3 regions of the Kluyvera sp. genome follow, and region 2 is predicted to be linked to each of the others. Evidence: predicted binding sites of a transcription regulator. Region 2 holds the regulator's gene; each other region holds the start of a gene.
What was found. The regulator Fur, encoded in region 2, represses iron uptake genes when iron is present. The targets are predictions, from matches to a motif close to ATAATAATGAGAACNACTATCAA.
Positions count from the first base shown of each region.

Region 1: a site for Fur is predicted at 2,879-2,901, ahead of fepB (Fe2+-enterobactin ABC transporter substrate-binding protein). Genes of this name have one in related genera too.
Region 3: a site for Fur is predicted at 1,650-1,672, ahead of ACW14G_RS06925 (TonB-dependent receptor domain-containing protein). Genes of this name have one in related genera too.

Region 1 is NZ_CBDKZX010000010.1:53,662-58,866, reverse strand. It holds gene ACW14G_RS06605 (isochorismatase) at 1-36, opposite strand, end outside; gene entE ((2,3-dihydroxybenzoyl)adenylate synthase EntE) at 50-1,660, opposite strand; gene entC (isochorismate synthase EntC) at 1,670-2,851, opposite strand; gene fepB (Fe2+-enterobactin ABC transporter substrate-binding protein) at 3,086-4,045, shown strand; gene ACW14G_RS06585 (glycosyl hydrolase family 18 protein) at 4,207-5,205, shown strand, end outside.
Region 2 is NZ_CBDKZX010000027.1:15,365-20,569, reverse strand. It holds gene ybfF (esterase) at 1-336, shown strand, start outside; gene ybfE (LexA regulated protein) at 466-759, shown strand; gene fldA (flavodoxin FldA) at 911-1,441, shown strand; gene fur (ferric iron uptake transcriptional regulator) at 1,734-2,186, shown strand; gene chiQ (ChiQ/YbfN family lipoprotein) at 2,308-2,643, opposite strand; gene chiP (chitoporin ChiP) at 2,694-4,100, opposite strand; gene glnS (glutamine--tRNA ligase) at 4,582-5,205, opposite strand, start outside.
Region 3 is NZ_CBDKZX010000011.1:27,172-32,376, forward strand. It holds gene ACW14G_RS06910 (helix-turn-helix transcriptional regulator) at 49-870, shown strand; gene ACW14G_RS06915 (nitrous oxide-stimulated promoter family protein) at 873-1,217, opposite strand; gene ACW14G_RS06920 (SelT/SelW/SelH family protein) at 1,282-1,569, opposite strand; gene ACW14G_RS06925 (TonB-dependent receptor domain-containing protein) at 1,774-4,128, shown strand; gene ACW14G_RS06930 (hemin-degrading factor) at 4,190-5,205, shown strand, end outside.

The DNA.
Region 1 (5,205 bases), on a different contig from region 2:
TGGCAGCGCGTAGCCCTGCAGTTTTGGAATTGCCATGTTGTTCTCTCCTTCAGGCCTGTGAGCGGCTGGCCAGCCACTGACGCAATTGTTTTTTATCCACTTTGCCGACGTGGGTCAGCGGCAGTTCATCCACGCACTCCACGCGATCCGGCAGCTTAAATTCAGCCACGCCCTGTTCACGCAGGAAGCGACGGACCTGCACCGCGCGCAGCGGTTCTTTCACCACCAGATACGCGCAGCTTTTCTCGCCCAGCAGGGTGTCTTCCATGCTGACCAGCGCCGCATGGACCACCGCCTCATGACGCAGCAGCAGGTTTTCAATCTCTTCCGCGGCAATCTTCTCGCCGCCGCGGTTAATCTGATCTTTTTCACGCCCCTGCACGGTGATGTAACCCTCCTCATCAATCGAGATCAGGTCGCCGGAACAGTAGAAACCGTCAGCATCAAACGCGCTGGCGTTATGCTGAGGACTTTTGTAGTAGCCGCGGAAGGTGTAAGGGCCGCGCGTCATCAGGCGCCCCACTTCACCGCGAGGCAGCGGGTTACCCTCTTCGTCCGCCACCCACACTTCATCGTCAGGGCACATCGGGTACCCCTGAGTGTTGAGGATTTTTTCTGGCGTATCATCAAGACGGGTGTAGTTCACCAGCCCTTCCGCCATGCCGAAAACCTGCTGGAGCTGGCAGCCAATCTCTGCCGGAATCCGCGCAGCCAGCGTGGCGGACAGGCGTGCGCCGCCCACCTGCAGCAACGTCAGCGAACGTAGCTGAGCGTTACCGGCCCCCTCGGCAATCGCCTGTAGCCACAGGCTGACCGCCGGGGGTACCAGCGCCGCGACGTTCACCTGGTGTTTTTCTATCAGCGGGAAGCACAGCGTCGCGCTCGGGTCCGCCGCCAGCACCACCGTTCCTCCCGCCAGGAACACGCCCAGCGCGCCTGGTGAACTCATGGCGTAGTTGTGCGCCGACGGAATAGCACACAGATAGCGCGTCGCCGCATCAAAGCGACACACTTCATTACTGCGGCGAATACTGTAGTAATAGTCGTTATGGGTGCGAGGGATAAGCTTCGGCGTGCCGGTACTGCCGCCGGAAAGCTGAAAAAAGGCCACCTCATCCGCGGCGGTCGGCGTCGGCGTGAAGCCCATCGCCGGGCGAGCTATCGCCGCTTCCAGCGCGTGTTCCCCTTCACCATTGCGTAGCAGTACGACGCGTAAAGCACGGTGCTGCGCGCAGAAATGATTGAGGAAGGTCTCATCAGCAAACAGCGCGTGACCGCGATCGGCAATCAGGGCTGCGGGGGATATCTGCTCGGCGTAGGCATTCAGCTCACTACGCTGATGGCTGAACAGCGCGTTAACTGGCGCAACGCCAATCTTCAACAATGCAAATAAGGTGATATAAAACTCGACGATATTGCCCAGCTGCACCAGCGCCGTTTCACCGCGCTTCAGCCCCTGGCTTTGCAGCGTCGCGGCCAGATTGTCGATGGCCTGATTCAGCGCGCGATAGCTTATCTGACGTTCGCCGTCGATAACCGCAATCGCATCACTTTCGGCATGACGCGTCACCATGTCGGTGAGCAGCAGATCCTGCCAGTAGCCTTTTTCACGATAGCGCGCCGCAAGCGCATCCGGCCAGCGGGTAAATTCTACGGTCATTCTGATTCCTTAATGCAGGCCGAACACGTTCAGCATGGTCGAGAGTTTGACGCCGGTTTCGCGCCATTCGGACTCCGGCGATGAAGCGGGCACGATGCCCGCGCCGGCGAACAGGCGCACGCGATTGGCCTTCACGCGCGCGCAGCGAATCGTCACCACCCACTCGCCGTTCCCTTCGGCATCACACCAGCCCACAATGCCGCCAAACAGCTCGCGGTCAAACGGTTCCAGTTCAGCAATCACCTGTTTCGCCGCCTGATGCGGGAAACCGCTCAACGCTGGCGTCGGGTGCAGCAGGCAAGCCAGCGTCAGGGCGTTTTCCGCCGCTTTCGCCTGCCCTTCAATCGGCGTCGCCAGATGCCACAGCGTTGGCGTGGTAATCAGCTGCGGCGTCTGCGGCAACGTCAGTTGCAGGCTGCGCGGCGCCAGCGTACGTTGCATCGACTGGGTCACCAGCTCGTGTTCATGGCGGTCTTTTTCCGATGCCAGCAGACGGTTACCCGCTTCACGATCCAGCAGGTCATCCGGCTGACGACGCGCCGATCCAGCCAGCGGCAGCGAACTGAAACGATCGCCCTCTTTACGCAGTAGCAGTTCCGGGCTCGCCCCCAGCAGCACCCCACCGTCCGGCAGCGGGACATGGAAGTTAAAGCTTGCCGGGTTTTGCGCGACCAGTCGTTCCAGCAGCACGCCGCTGTCCAGCGACTGCCCGGCGGTAATATCAATCAGCCGGGAGAGCACCACCTTATCGACCTGCGGGGTCGCCGTCAGCGCCGCCGCGCGGGCAACCATATCGAGGAAAACGGGGTGTTGCGGAATTTCCTGACGCTCGGTCACCCGCATCGGTTCGCGAGACGCGTGGTAGCGCGAGGTGTGCTGTTTTACGGTGCGTGAGAAGGACTCACAGCGCTCAGGAATGAACAACGCAGACGGCTGGCGGGTATCAAACGGAATCGCCCCCACCATCACCGGATTGGCGATCCCGGCGGCTTTGGCTGCGGCGAACGCCGAGGCTAAACCTTGCTGAAAGGCGCTATCGGGCGCATCGCCCCCTTCTGCGGGGCAGGTAAAGCGCTGGAAGCAACCCGAGGTCGTAAAACTGCGGAACGGCGACATAAAGAAAAAGCGGTCGGCCGAAAGCGTGGCCCGATGCTGCTGTTCTTGTTCATCCGCAGTCAGTGACGTTTCCATATCATCCTCCAAAAAACGATAAAGATATTACGAATAATTATCATTTATATTTTGGTTTGGTAACCTAAAAGTAAACGCTTCATATGTCAACAGCGCAACGCAGCATCTTGTGCTTAATCGCGATGTCGCCGCCCCAATATGGCGCTTGCAACAGTTCAGCGCCGGGCTTGCATCCGGGGCGGACAATAGTTGAAAATGAGAAGCATTAACTAACTGCAACCGGGATGCATTTCTGTGAAACTCTCCGCTTTATGGCGCACCGCCGCGCTGATCGCTGGCTTCAGCGTTTTAGGACTCTCCTCAGCGCAGGCCGCCGACTGGCCGCGCCAGGTCACCGACAGCCATGGCGTACACACGCTGGAACAAAAACCCACGCGTATTGTATCCACCAGCGTCACCCTCACCGGCTCGCTGCTGGCCATTGACGCGCCGGTGATCGCCAGCGGCGCCACCACCCCCAATAACCGGGTAGCCGATGCTCAGGGTTTCCTGCGCCAATGGGGCGACGTCGCCAAAGCCCGTAAAGTGACCCGCCTGTATATCGGTGAACCCAGCGCTGAAGCGGTGGCTGCGCAGATGCCAGATTTGATTCTGATTAGCGCCACCGGCGGCGACTCGGCGCTGGCGCTGTACGATCAGCTCTCCACCATCGCTCCCACGCTTATCATCAACTACGACGATAAAAGCTGGCAGGCGCTGCTGACCCAACTGGGCGGGATTACCGGCAACGAGCAGCAGGCGGCGGCGCGTATTGCCGAATTTGATAAACAGCTGGCGACGGTGAAGCAGCAAATTAAACTGCCGCCGCAGCCGGTCAGCGCGCTGGTGTACACCGCAGCAGCCCATAGCGCTAACCTGTGGACCAGCGAATCCGCACAGGGGCAGTTCCTGCAGCAGCTTGGCTTTACCCTCGCGACATTGCCGCCTGGTCTGCATGCCAGCCAGAGTCAGGGTAAACGCCACGACATCATCCAGCTTGGCGGTGAGAGCCTGGCTTCCGGCCTGAACGGCGAAAGCCTGTTCCTGTTTGCCGGTGACGAGAAAGACGCCGACGCGATTTACGCCAACCCGCTGCTGGCGCATCTTCCGGCCGTCAAAAATAAACACGTTTATGCGCTGGGCAGCGAGACGTTCCGCCTTGATTACTACAGTGCAACGCGGGTGTTAGCACGCCTGGCGGCGCTGTTTGGCTAAACGCCACTCCGGCATCATCCGATGCCGGATTTTACCTCATCAACATCACGCCAAACCTCATCGCTCCTGATGTTGTGTTGTGATTAGCCATTGTCATTACGCTACCGGATTATTTGCTCACGCCACTTACGGCGACGCCTTTACACCGAGAGGAGATGAACATGGCGAAGAGTAAATTGATCCAAAACGATACACTGACCGAAACCAGTAATGCGGCCGATGGTTTTAACCCCGCAACCGAAGACAGCATGCTGAGCTACACCTCCGCGCGTGTGGCCAAACCGGTCTACAACGAATACAGCGCCAACGCGGCCAAACCGAAAGTCTTCGGCTACTTCACCGACTGGTCTCAGTATGATTCTCGTCTGCAGTCAATTGATACGCCCCTGGAGCGCGGCCGTGGCTATGATGTCACCAACGTCTCCCCGCTGGCCTATGACAAAATCATCGCGGGTTTTGTCGGTATCGTCGGTTTTCATAAAATGGACGGTCAGGAGCGTGATGTCGTGGCGGAAGCCGCGGAACTGTGCGGCAAAGTGAAATACGAACCGACCTTCCTCGACCCATGGGGCGATTTCCAGAGCTACATCAACGTGGGCTATGATGTGAGCGGTTGGGATGTTGACCCGAAAACCGTGACCCAGGCTAATACCAAAGGCTTCCTCGGCGCGCTGCGCGATCTGCAGGCCAAAGCAAAATCGCTGGGCCATAACCTTGAGCTCTCCATGAGCATCGGCGGCTGGACCATGAGCAACGGCTTCCATGAAACCGCCGCCAGCGATGCCTCGCGTAAAATCTTCGCCAAAGGTCTGGTGAAGCTGTTCAAGCAGTTCCCGATGTTCAGCGGCGTCGATCTCGACTGGGAATACCCGAACGTTGAAGCGGCTGGCAACCCGTACGGCGAAGAAGACGGCGCGAACTTTGCGCTGCTGATTGCCGAAGTTCGCAAGCAGCTGGATGCCGCTAACCGCAAAGACGTCAAAATTTCGATTGCGGCTTCCGCCGTCATTGAAAAACTGCAGTTTATCGACCTCAACACGATGATGAATGCCGGTATGGATTACATTAACGTCATGAGCTACGACTTCTTCGGCACCCCGTGGGCGGAAACGCTGGCGCACCACACTAACCTGAAGGCCACCACGCCGGGCGGCTGGTCA
Region 2 (5,205 bases):
CAGGCAGCCACGGTGATGCGCGAGTATCTGCATGAAGAAGGCGTGATTCAGTTTCTGCTGAAGTCGTTTGTTGACGGCGCCTGGCGCTTTAACGTGCCGGTGCTGTGGGAGCAATATCCCCATATCGTCGGCTGGGAAACCATTCCGGCCTGGGAACACCCTGCGCTGTTTATTCCCGGCGGCAACTCACCGTATGTCACCGAAGCCTATCGTGACGATCTGCTGGCGCAGTTCCCGCAGGCGAGAGCGCACGTGATTGCCGGGGCGGGTCACTGGGTTCACGCCGAAAAACCGGACGCCGTGCTGCGCGCCATTCGCCGTTACCTCGCTGAGTGATTAAAAATGCATCGACCGCGCGCCAGAATGGCCGTGGTCGTTGGCGTGCGGGTTCCACTGTTGTATGATTGCGCGCTGTCTGCACCGGGCACCGTCCGGTAGCTTGTTTCCCCGAAGTCACTCAGAACCATGGCAAAAGAACAAACGGACCGTACGACATTAGATTTGTTCGCAAATGAGCGTCGGCCGGGAAGACCCAAAACCAATCCGCTTTCGCGTGACGAACAGCTCCGCATTAATAAGCGCAATCAGCTCAAACGCGACAAAGTTCGTGGGCTTAAGCGCGTCGAGTTAAAGCTGAACAGCGACGCCGTTGATGCGCTCAACGAACTGGCGGCAGCCCGTGACATGAGCCGCAGCGAACTCATCGAAGAGATGCTGATGAGCCAACTGGCGCTGCTGCACGGGCAAGGGAAAGTCTGAAATATCCCCCCAGAACGCACTTTCATGTAGCAGAGTGTGCAGTACGGCACGATAGCTGTTTCCGCCCGCTTCTCTGTTCTGCTATGATTGCCCTTATCTGTGGGCAATAAGCCACCACCATATCATTAAGTTTCAAGAGGTTATTTTACTCATGGCAATCGTTGGCATCTTCTTCGGTAGCGACACCGGGAACACCGAAAATATCGCAAAAATGATTCAAAAACAGCTTGGTAAAGATGTCGCTGACGTTCACGACATTGCCAAGAGCAGCAAAGAAGACCTGGCAGGCTACGATATCCTGCTGCTGGGTATCCCAACCTGGTACTACGGTGAAGCACAGTGCGACTGGGACGATTTCTTCCCGTCTCTGGAAGAAGTTGACTTCAACGGTAAGCTGGTCGCCCTCTTCGGCTGTGGCGATCAGGAAGACTACGCGGAGTACTTCTGCGATGCGCTGGGTACGATTCGCGACATCATCGAGCCAAACGGCGCGACCATCGTTGGTCACTGGCCAACCGCAGGCTACCACTTCGAAGCGTCGAAAGGCCTGGCCGATGACGACCACTTCGTGGGTCTGGCGATTGACGAAGACCGCCAGCCGGAGCTGACCGCTGAACGCGTTGAAAAATGGGTTAAGCAGGTTGCTGAAGAGCTGCACCTCGACGAAATCAAAAACGCCTGATGATATTGAGGCGCGATAACAAATCGCGCCTCATTAATAGGTAAAAGCAATCAAAATAATAGCTACATTTTTTTAACTTTTCAGCGCATACCTGTACAATATCTTCTGATTTAGCGTAGGTTCATCGCTCTGTTTGTCGGTGACGCCTCGTTTTTGAAAGCTTAGTTTACCCAAGCCTTGCTGTTTTCATTTATCCAGGGTCATTCTATAATGAGACGCATTAAAACGGGTGAATTCTCTGTGATACTTTCGCTGATGGAAGTTAATCGTTTAGCAACAGGACAGATTCCGCATGACTGACAATAATACCGCATTAAAGAAGGCTGGCCTGAAAGTCACACTTCCACGGTTAAAGATTCTGGAAGTTCTTCAGGAACCGGATAACCACCATGTCAGTGCGGAAGACTTATACAAACGCCTGATCGACATGGGTGAAGAAATTGGCCTGGCCACGGTTTATCGTGTCCTGAACCAGTTTGATGACGCGGGCATCGTGACCCGTCATAATTTTGAAGGCGGCAAATCCGTTTTCGAACTGACCCAGCAGCATCACCACGATCACCTGATTTGCCTCGACTGTGGCAAAGTGATCGAGTTCAGCGACGAATCTATCGAAGCTCGCCAGCGTGAAATTGCCGCCAAACACGGAATTCGTCTGACCAACCACAGCCTTTATCTTTATGGCCACTGCGCTGAAGGCGACTGCCGTGAAGATGAACATGCTCACGATGGTGTAGAGAAGTAACTCCCGCCCTCGTTAAAAAAACCAGCGCCATGCGTTGGTTTTTTTTGCCCTTCGTTCGCATTCAGCCATAAAAAAACCGCTGCAAGCAGCGGTTTTTTCAGTTATTAGCATTCGCCTTATCTTATGGCTTCACGGTGTTATTGCTGCGAATTTCCTGCCACATCTTTTCGCATTTGGCTTTTACGGCCTGGTCGTTACCGGTACGGGTTGCCTGAATACACTGCTGATAATCCAGCACGCGTACGGATTCCTGATTAGCAAACTGTTCATGCTGTTTCTCTTTTTTCAGCACGTTCAGCACGCTCTGGCAGGCCTGGATTTTGTCCGGATTGCCTTCAGCGGTGTTAATGCACGCGCTGTAGGCATCCTTCAGCTTACTGTCTTCTTTCGGCGTGGATGGCTGAGCGCAAGCGGTAAGGCCAGCGGCCATCAGGGCAACAATAATCAGTTTTTTCATACGATGAGCCTCTTAGCGGCGGCAGAGGCTTCCCCCTGCCGCATCATGCATCAGAAAATAGTGAACGGTGCGATAACCATGAATTTCACGTCACGCTCATCCTGGAAGATGTTGCCGTAACCACCGCCCCAGCTTGGGATGTCGGAGTGGTTGTCGTACTGAGTGAAGTGCAGTTTGAAGAGGGTACCCTTCGCGCGGCCTTCCTGTACGGTATACATGGCATCCAGGCTGTATGCAGATTCTCTGATCGTATTGTTTTTGTTGTAGTAGGCATCCGGGTTCATCTGCCAGGTCGCTGGTTTCGCATCCCATGCATAGACGTAGGATGCACCCACTGCCCAGCCAGGAAGATTCCAGTTCTTCAGGTCATACATACCACCGAAGAAGACCGCTTTTTCGCCGTTGGCGTTGAAGTCAGAGCGGTTATCCCACCAGATATCCAGACGACCGTTAGATGACGCGTAGGTCGGGGTCATACGCTGCAGGAAGTAGCCCTGCTGACCGTCAGCCTTAACCCAGGTCCCTTCCAGACGGAAGTCGAACACCTCGTTCAGCTTATAGCCAAATGTTAACGCCTGCAGCCACGCGGTGCCGTCGTAAATGTCGTTCACGCCGTGATCGCTCACTTTGTCACGGGTACCATAGAACTGGTAGCTGGTGGTCAGCGGGCCGCCAGGGATATCAAATTTGTAGCTTGCTTTGGCGAAGTACTGGTCGACATAACCTTCCGCCTGACCGAATGCCGCTTCCAGCACCAGGTCATTTTTAAAATCGTATTTCGCACCGATAGAGTGCAGGTAATCAACTTTGGTCTTCTTATCATTCTGATAGAAGTTATCCATCTCCAGATGCCATGGCGCCTTGTACTCATTGGTCCACATGTAGGAGAAGCTCAGCGCGCCATTGTCGCCGTAGTCAAAGTTTGCCCCGGCTTCAGCGCCCTGGTAAGTACCCGGCATAAAGCTCCAGTGCGGTGCCAGCAGGGTTTGACCGGTTGGTTGAATGTAACCCGCACGCGCCCAGGTTGGGCCAAGTTTAAATTTAGCTGCCGCTTTATACAGGCTGATACCGCTCTTATCGCCGCTGTAATCTTCGCTATAGCCTTTATTTTTTGACGAGAATGCAATTTCGTTCGGGTGACCGCTTTCGCTACTTTCCGCCATTTCAATCGCGGTAAAAGCAGCAATATCAATACCGAACATGTCAGCCGCATAACCCGACTGGAAGTCGAGGTTGGCGTTCCAGGTGGAGTGAGAAAGGTTGGTTTTATATTTGTCGTGGTCGGTCACATCTTTACGGTCACGCTCACGCTGCCAGTAGTAGATGCCGCCGGTTAATGTTGAATCATCAATGAACCCTTCTGCCTTCGCTTCCGGAGTCATCACAAAGCCTGACATTGCTGTCACACCGGCGATAGCCAGCGCCAGCGTACTACGTTTGCCACTAAACGTACGCATAGTTATATCCTCTTTGACTTTTAAAAATGCCGCTGCAAAGCAGAAGCAAAAAAATAAAACGCTAAAAAATGAACTTCTGGAAAAAGGTGTTTCAGTACACTGATAGACTATTTTTCGCGACGCGAATTATCAATCCTTTTCCGCAACAAGAGTGCAGGATTATGACAAAGCGCACATATTTGGTTTCAATGTGTAACGTAATGCATTGTTAACATTTGCACAGGCCAGCCCTTGCGGGGCTTGGATGAAATGTTAATGAGACCGTTTACATTGAAGATCAGGGGTGGGTAGATGTAAAAAAGTGCGAACGTACCAGATCCAGGAAAATATTATTAATTCGCATCGCGAAACTATAAAAAGAACCGGTTTGCACATTACCGGAACAGAAAGGAACGATATGTTGCCATCGGCGCCAGGGGCATATGACCAGGCAAAAAAAAACGCCGCAAAAGCGGCGTTTTTCATCTTGGATCGGCGAGTATTAGCCAACCCAGGTATCACGTAAACCAACGGTACGGTTAAAGACCAGCTTGTCTGCCGTGCTGTAGCGGCTGTCGAGGCAGAAGTAACCCTCACGCTCGAACTGGTACGCTTTACCGGCCTCAGCGGCCTGCAGAGACGGCTCAGCATAGCCCTGCTTGATAACCAGTGACTCAGGGTTCATCACCGCCAGGAAGTCTTCTGCGGCGCCTGGGTTCGGTACGCTGAACAGACGATCGTACAGGCGAATCTCTACCGGCAGCGCGTGCGCGGCGCTAACCCAGTGAATTACGCCCTTCACTTTGCGGCCATCAGCCGGATCTTTGCTCAGGGTATCAGCATCGTAGGTACAGAAGATGGTGGTGATATTGCCTTCGGCATCTTTCTCCACGCGCTCTGCTTTCACCACATAGGCGTTACGCAGACGCACTTCTTTCCCCATCACCAGACGTTTGTACTGCTTGTTCGCTTCTTCACGGAAGTCTGCGCGATCGATCCAGATTTCAGCGCTAAACGGCACTTCACGGCTGCCCATTTCCGGTTTATTCGGATGGTTAGGCATGGAAACCATTTCGCTCTCGCCCTGGGGATAGTTTTCGATCACCAGTTTTACCGGATCGATAAC
Region 3 (5,205 bases), on a different contig from region 2:
ATAAAGTGTGATGAGACTCAAAATCCAGAATAACAACAGGACATGAGCATGTCAGAACCAACCCTCGTCCCCGTGCTGAAACAGCTGCTTACCCGGCAGAACGAGCTCGTGGTGCGTTTTCCGCAAATCTCCCAACCCGCGCCGGAGCTGGCGATGAGCGTATCATTTCCCCGCCTTGAGATTGTGCTGGAAGGCGAGCTGGCGGATGGCTGCCTGGAAGCACCGCTTGGGCCGCTACAGGCGCTGTATATTCCCGGCGGGCGCTGGAATGCCCCGCAGTGGCACGGCCCGGCGACGTCGCTGAGCATTCTGTTCAGCAAACAAAAATTGGGCTTCAGCCTTCAACGCTTCGACGGTAAAAAATTCGTTGAGATCCGCAAGCAGCACGTGGCGCGACTCGGCCCGCGGGTGGGATCGTATCTCTTGCTGGCAATGAATGAGCTGGCGATTCGCCCGGTGATGCCCACCACGCAGATAGTCCTCAGCGGCCTGCTCAGCCACTGTATCGATCAACTGACCCATCTGGCGGATACGGTCAGCAAAAGCAGAGAATTGTTTCTGGCGATTCAGGAATATATCGACGAACACGCCGCCGAGGCGCTCAGCCGAGAGACGGTGGCGAAGAAGTTTCACATCACCCCGAACTATCTGTCGCACCTGTTTCAGAAGTCCAGCACCGTCGGCTTTAACGAATACCTCACCGCCGTGCGCCTGGAGTTGGCAAAGAAATTACTGCGCGGCTATGAGCTGAAAATTAAAGAGATTGCCCACCACTGTGGCTTTGAGGACAGCAACTACTTTTGCCGCATCTTCCGCAAGCATACTGCCCGCTCGCCGTCGGAGTATCGTCGTCACTGCCGCACCCTGTAAGGCTATTTTTTGCGCCGATATTTCTCCGGCAGCTCGGGAACCGGACGGCGGTCATCAATCAAATGGAGGATCGTGAGCAGCGGGTGACGCCAGAGCATCCGCGGTCCTGCCCAGCGCATAATCTGTTTCATCTCTTCACGCTTTGCGGGTTGGTAGCAGTGCACCGGGCACTGCTTGCAGGCCGGCTTTTGTTCGCCAAACACGCATTTATCCAGCCGCTTATCGGCATAATGGTTCAGTGCCTGGTAATGCTCAGCATCGTGCAACGCCTGCGGACAACGGCGCTGATAGAGCGCAATCATGCTGCTGATTGTCCGTTTTTCACGATCGATGCGTTTGCCTGCCATACCCGGTCCCTCACCAATAAAGATGCATTAATAATACACGTTTAATGGCGCGTTCGCAGCCGCTTTATCCTTCGTGCTTATCCACATGGCCCAGCGGTTTTTCCGGGAAGCAAACGTCGCGCACCCGACGCTTGAGCTCTGCGGCGTCCGGGAAGCCGTCGTCACGCTTACGCTCCCACACCAGTACATCCCCGACGGTAATGGTAAAAATCCCGCCGGTACCCGGTATCAGCGTTACGCAGGCAATATCGGTACTGAAGGTGTGTAACAGTTCCTGCGCCATCCAGCTGGCGCGCAGCATCCAGTTGCATTGGGAACAGTAGGTGATGGTAACTGCCGCTTTCTCGGTCATCGCTATCTCGGGAGAGTCAAAAACAAAATTGTAATCAAATTGTTGCATACAAGCAGATTTATTTGCAAATATTATTGCAAATGATAATACCTATCATTAACATTCGCATTGCATAAAATTGGAGGGCGTCAAGATGCTTAAGGAAAAGCAGATTCTGGAAGTTACGCGTGAGCCAATACTAATAACGATGAAGGCATGGCAACTATGTACAAATCCATTCAATCAGAGGCGTGGTGCAAGAAAAGCCTACTGGTGACCTCTTTGCTCGCAGCAATCTATCAGACTTCCGCGGGCGCGGCTGAAACACAGGACAAAACCGCCGTCGACAGCGCGGAACAGATGACCGTCACCGCCCCCGCACCGGTACTTAAACCGGGCAGTCAGCACGCGATAAGCGCGCAGGAGCTTCAGGACAAAGGGGCCAACGATTTTGGTTCCATTATGCGTTATGAACCGCTGATCGGTGCGACCGGCGCCAACGGTGGATCCGGCAACGGCAAAAGCGGCTTCGACCGCGGCGGCTACACCGGCTACAACATTCGTGGCCTTGAGAGCAACCGCGTCGGCATCGACGTCGACGGCATTGCGCAGCCGAACGCCACCGGCCGCAGCTACGTCAGCCGCGCCGGGCTTAACACCTTCGGCATCGGACGCGACTATATCGACCCGTACATGTACGGCAGCGTGGATATTCAATCTGGGGCGACCGACACCGAGACCGCCAATACCTCCATCGGCGGCAACGTTTCCTTCCAGCCGAAATCGGCGGACGACTATCTGCATCCGGGCAAAACCAGTGCCTTTAGCTACCGCAGCGAGTATGACTCGTCTGACCGCAGCTGGCACAATGGTCTGACGGCAGCGGGCGGCAACGAAACGCTGCGCGGCATTTTTGTCTACAGCCGCCGCGATGGCCAGGAGACTACCACCAACAGTTCGAGCGTGGACGCGTTCCCGGCGAACTGGCACTCCGACGCGTTTATGGCCTCTGGGATCTGGCAACCTAACGATCAGCACAAACTGACCAGCACCCTCGACTACTACCATAAAACCAACCACACCCACTACGATGTGTGGAACGACAGCGGTAGCAAAACCATCGGCGACGCGCAGCAGACCAGCCAGACTCGCCGCTGGGGTCTGAGCCTCAAAGATGACTGGACGCCGATGAATGACTTCATCGACAGCGCATCGACCAGGGTTTACTACCAGCATACCGAAGCGCACGACCGGACCTATATGCCGGACAGCTTCACCAGCAAGATGCAAACGGTGTACTCCAACTATGACACCGACACCTGGGGTATGCAGACCGCGCTGGCCAAAACCCTCGGCCGCCATGACCTGAGCGCGGGCTTTAACGCCAGCACCACCAAAACCCAGCGTCCGTTCAGCCAGTCACCTATCCCAAGCGTTTACAGCGAGATCATGCAGCCGGAAGCGGACAGCCGCGAGTACACGATCGGCGGCTTCCTGCAGGATCAGATCAACTTCGATCTCGACGGGCATAACTTTGCGGTGATCCCGGGCGTTCGCGTGGTGCATCAGTCTACGAAGCCGGAGAATCTTTCCAGCCTGACCACCAACAGCACGGTACTGACCGAATCCTCGGTGTCGACCCTGTACGGGAAAAACTCGGACACCCAGGCGCTGCCGTCGCTGACCTTCCAGTACGACATTACGCCGCGCATGATGACCTACCTGCAGTACAAACGCGGCGCGGAGTTCCCGAACACCAGCCAGCTGTACGGTTCATGGAACCTCGGATCCAGCTACGCGGGCCGCGGCCAGTACGCGCTGATCGGCAATACCGATCTGAAAACCGAAACCAGCGACAACGTCGAGTGGGGCATGAAGGGCGAAGTGACCGAAGGGATCACCATGCGTACCGCGTTGTTCTACAACAACTATAAAGACTTTATCGCCTATACCCGCTACACCCGTTCCAACAACCCAACCCAGTTCGCCAACGTACCGTCGAACATCTACACCATTTATCAGGCGGAAAACCGTGATAAAGCCTATATCTACGGCGGTGAGATCAGCGCGAAGTTCAACTTTGGCACCTGGTTTGAGCAGGTTGACGGCCTGAGCGCAACGCTGGCCTACGGCTACAGCGAAGGGAAGTCAAAATCCAGCTACTACGGCGACAAATACGTCGACCTCGATAGCGTAGCGCCGATGAAAGCGATCGTCGGCGTGGCGTGGGACGATCCGTCGAAAGTGTACGGTACCGCGCTGACCGCCACCTTCGTAAAAGGCAAACGCGCCACTGCCACCAACCGTGAGAGCTACACCAACACCGGCAGCGCGATTACCGATTCCACCAGCGAATACATGCGCGTACCGGGCTACGGCATGCTCGACTGGACGGCCTACTGGCGCGTCGCGAAGAACGTCCGTATCAACGGCGGCGTGTATAACCTGACCGACCGTAAATACTGGGACTACCTGAGCAGCCGCAACATTGAAACGTCCACCAATCAGGATGCCAACGATAAGTCGCTGGCGGTGATGCCGGGCCGTACCTGGCAGCTGGGCGTCAACGTCGATTTCTGATAACAACATCAACAAAACCTGCCTCCGGCCGCTGGCCGGGGTAATGATAAGGAAGAGAGTTATGCAAAACGCATCAACTGAACTGTGGCAGCGCTATCAGGACGTCAAAGCCAGCGGCGCCGCCAAATACGCTCGCGATATCGCCGCCGTAATGGGGGTGAGCGAAGCGGAACTGACCGCAGCCGGCGTTGGCCACGACGCCGTGCGCCTGCAGGATAATGCGCGCGCGATCCTCGCTTCGCTGGAAAAGGTCGGCGAAACCAAATGCATCTGCCGCAATGAGTACGCGGTGCATGAGCAGGTTGGCGCGTTCACCCACCAGCACCTCGACGGCCACGTGGGCCTGATACTCAACCCGCGTGCTCTCGACCTGCGCCTGTTCCTGAGCCAGTGGGCCAGCGCGTTTCACGTTAACGATGGAGGGCGCGAGAGCATTCAGTTCTTTGACCCGCACGGCGACGCGGTGCTGAAGGTCTATACCACTGACAACACGGACAGCGCGGCCTGGCAGGCGCTGATTGCCGAACAGACCCAATCAATGCCAGCGCCGCTGGCGCTTCGTCCGGTGGAAAACGCGCGCTATGCCGACACGGCCGACGGCGCGGCGCTGGAAAAAGAGTGGCGCGCAATGACCGACGTCCACCAGTTCTTCGCGCTGCTGCGCAAATACAACCTCTCGCGCCAGCAGGCTTTCCGCCTGGTCAACGACGACCTGGCTTGTCGCATCAATACAGATGCCCTGCCTCGCCTGCTGGAGACCCTGCAGCGGGACGGCAATGAATTTATGATTTTCGTTGGCAACCGCGGCTGCGTGCAAATCTTCACCGGCGTGCTGGAGAAGCTGACGCCGATGCGCGGCTGGATCAATATTTTCAACAGCGCCTTCACCCTGCACCTGCGCGAAGAGACCATCGACGAAGTGTGGGTGACGCGTAAACCGACCGTTGACGGTCACGTCACCAGCGTAGAGCTATTTGCCAAAGACGGCACCCAGATTGCCCAGTTGTACGGGCAGCGCAGCGAAGGCCATCCGGAGCAGCAACAGTGGCGCACTCAGGTCGACAGCCTGACGGCGGA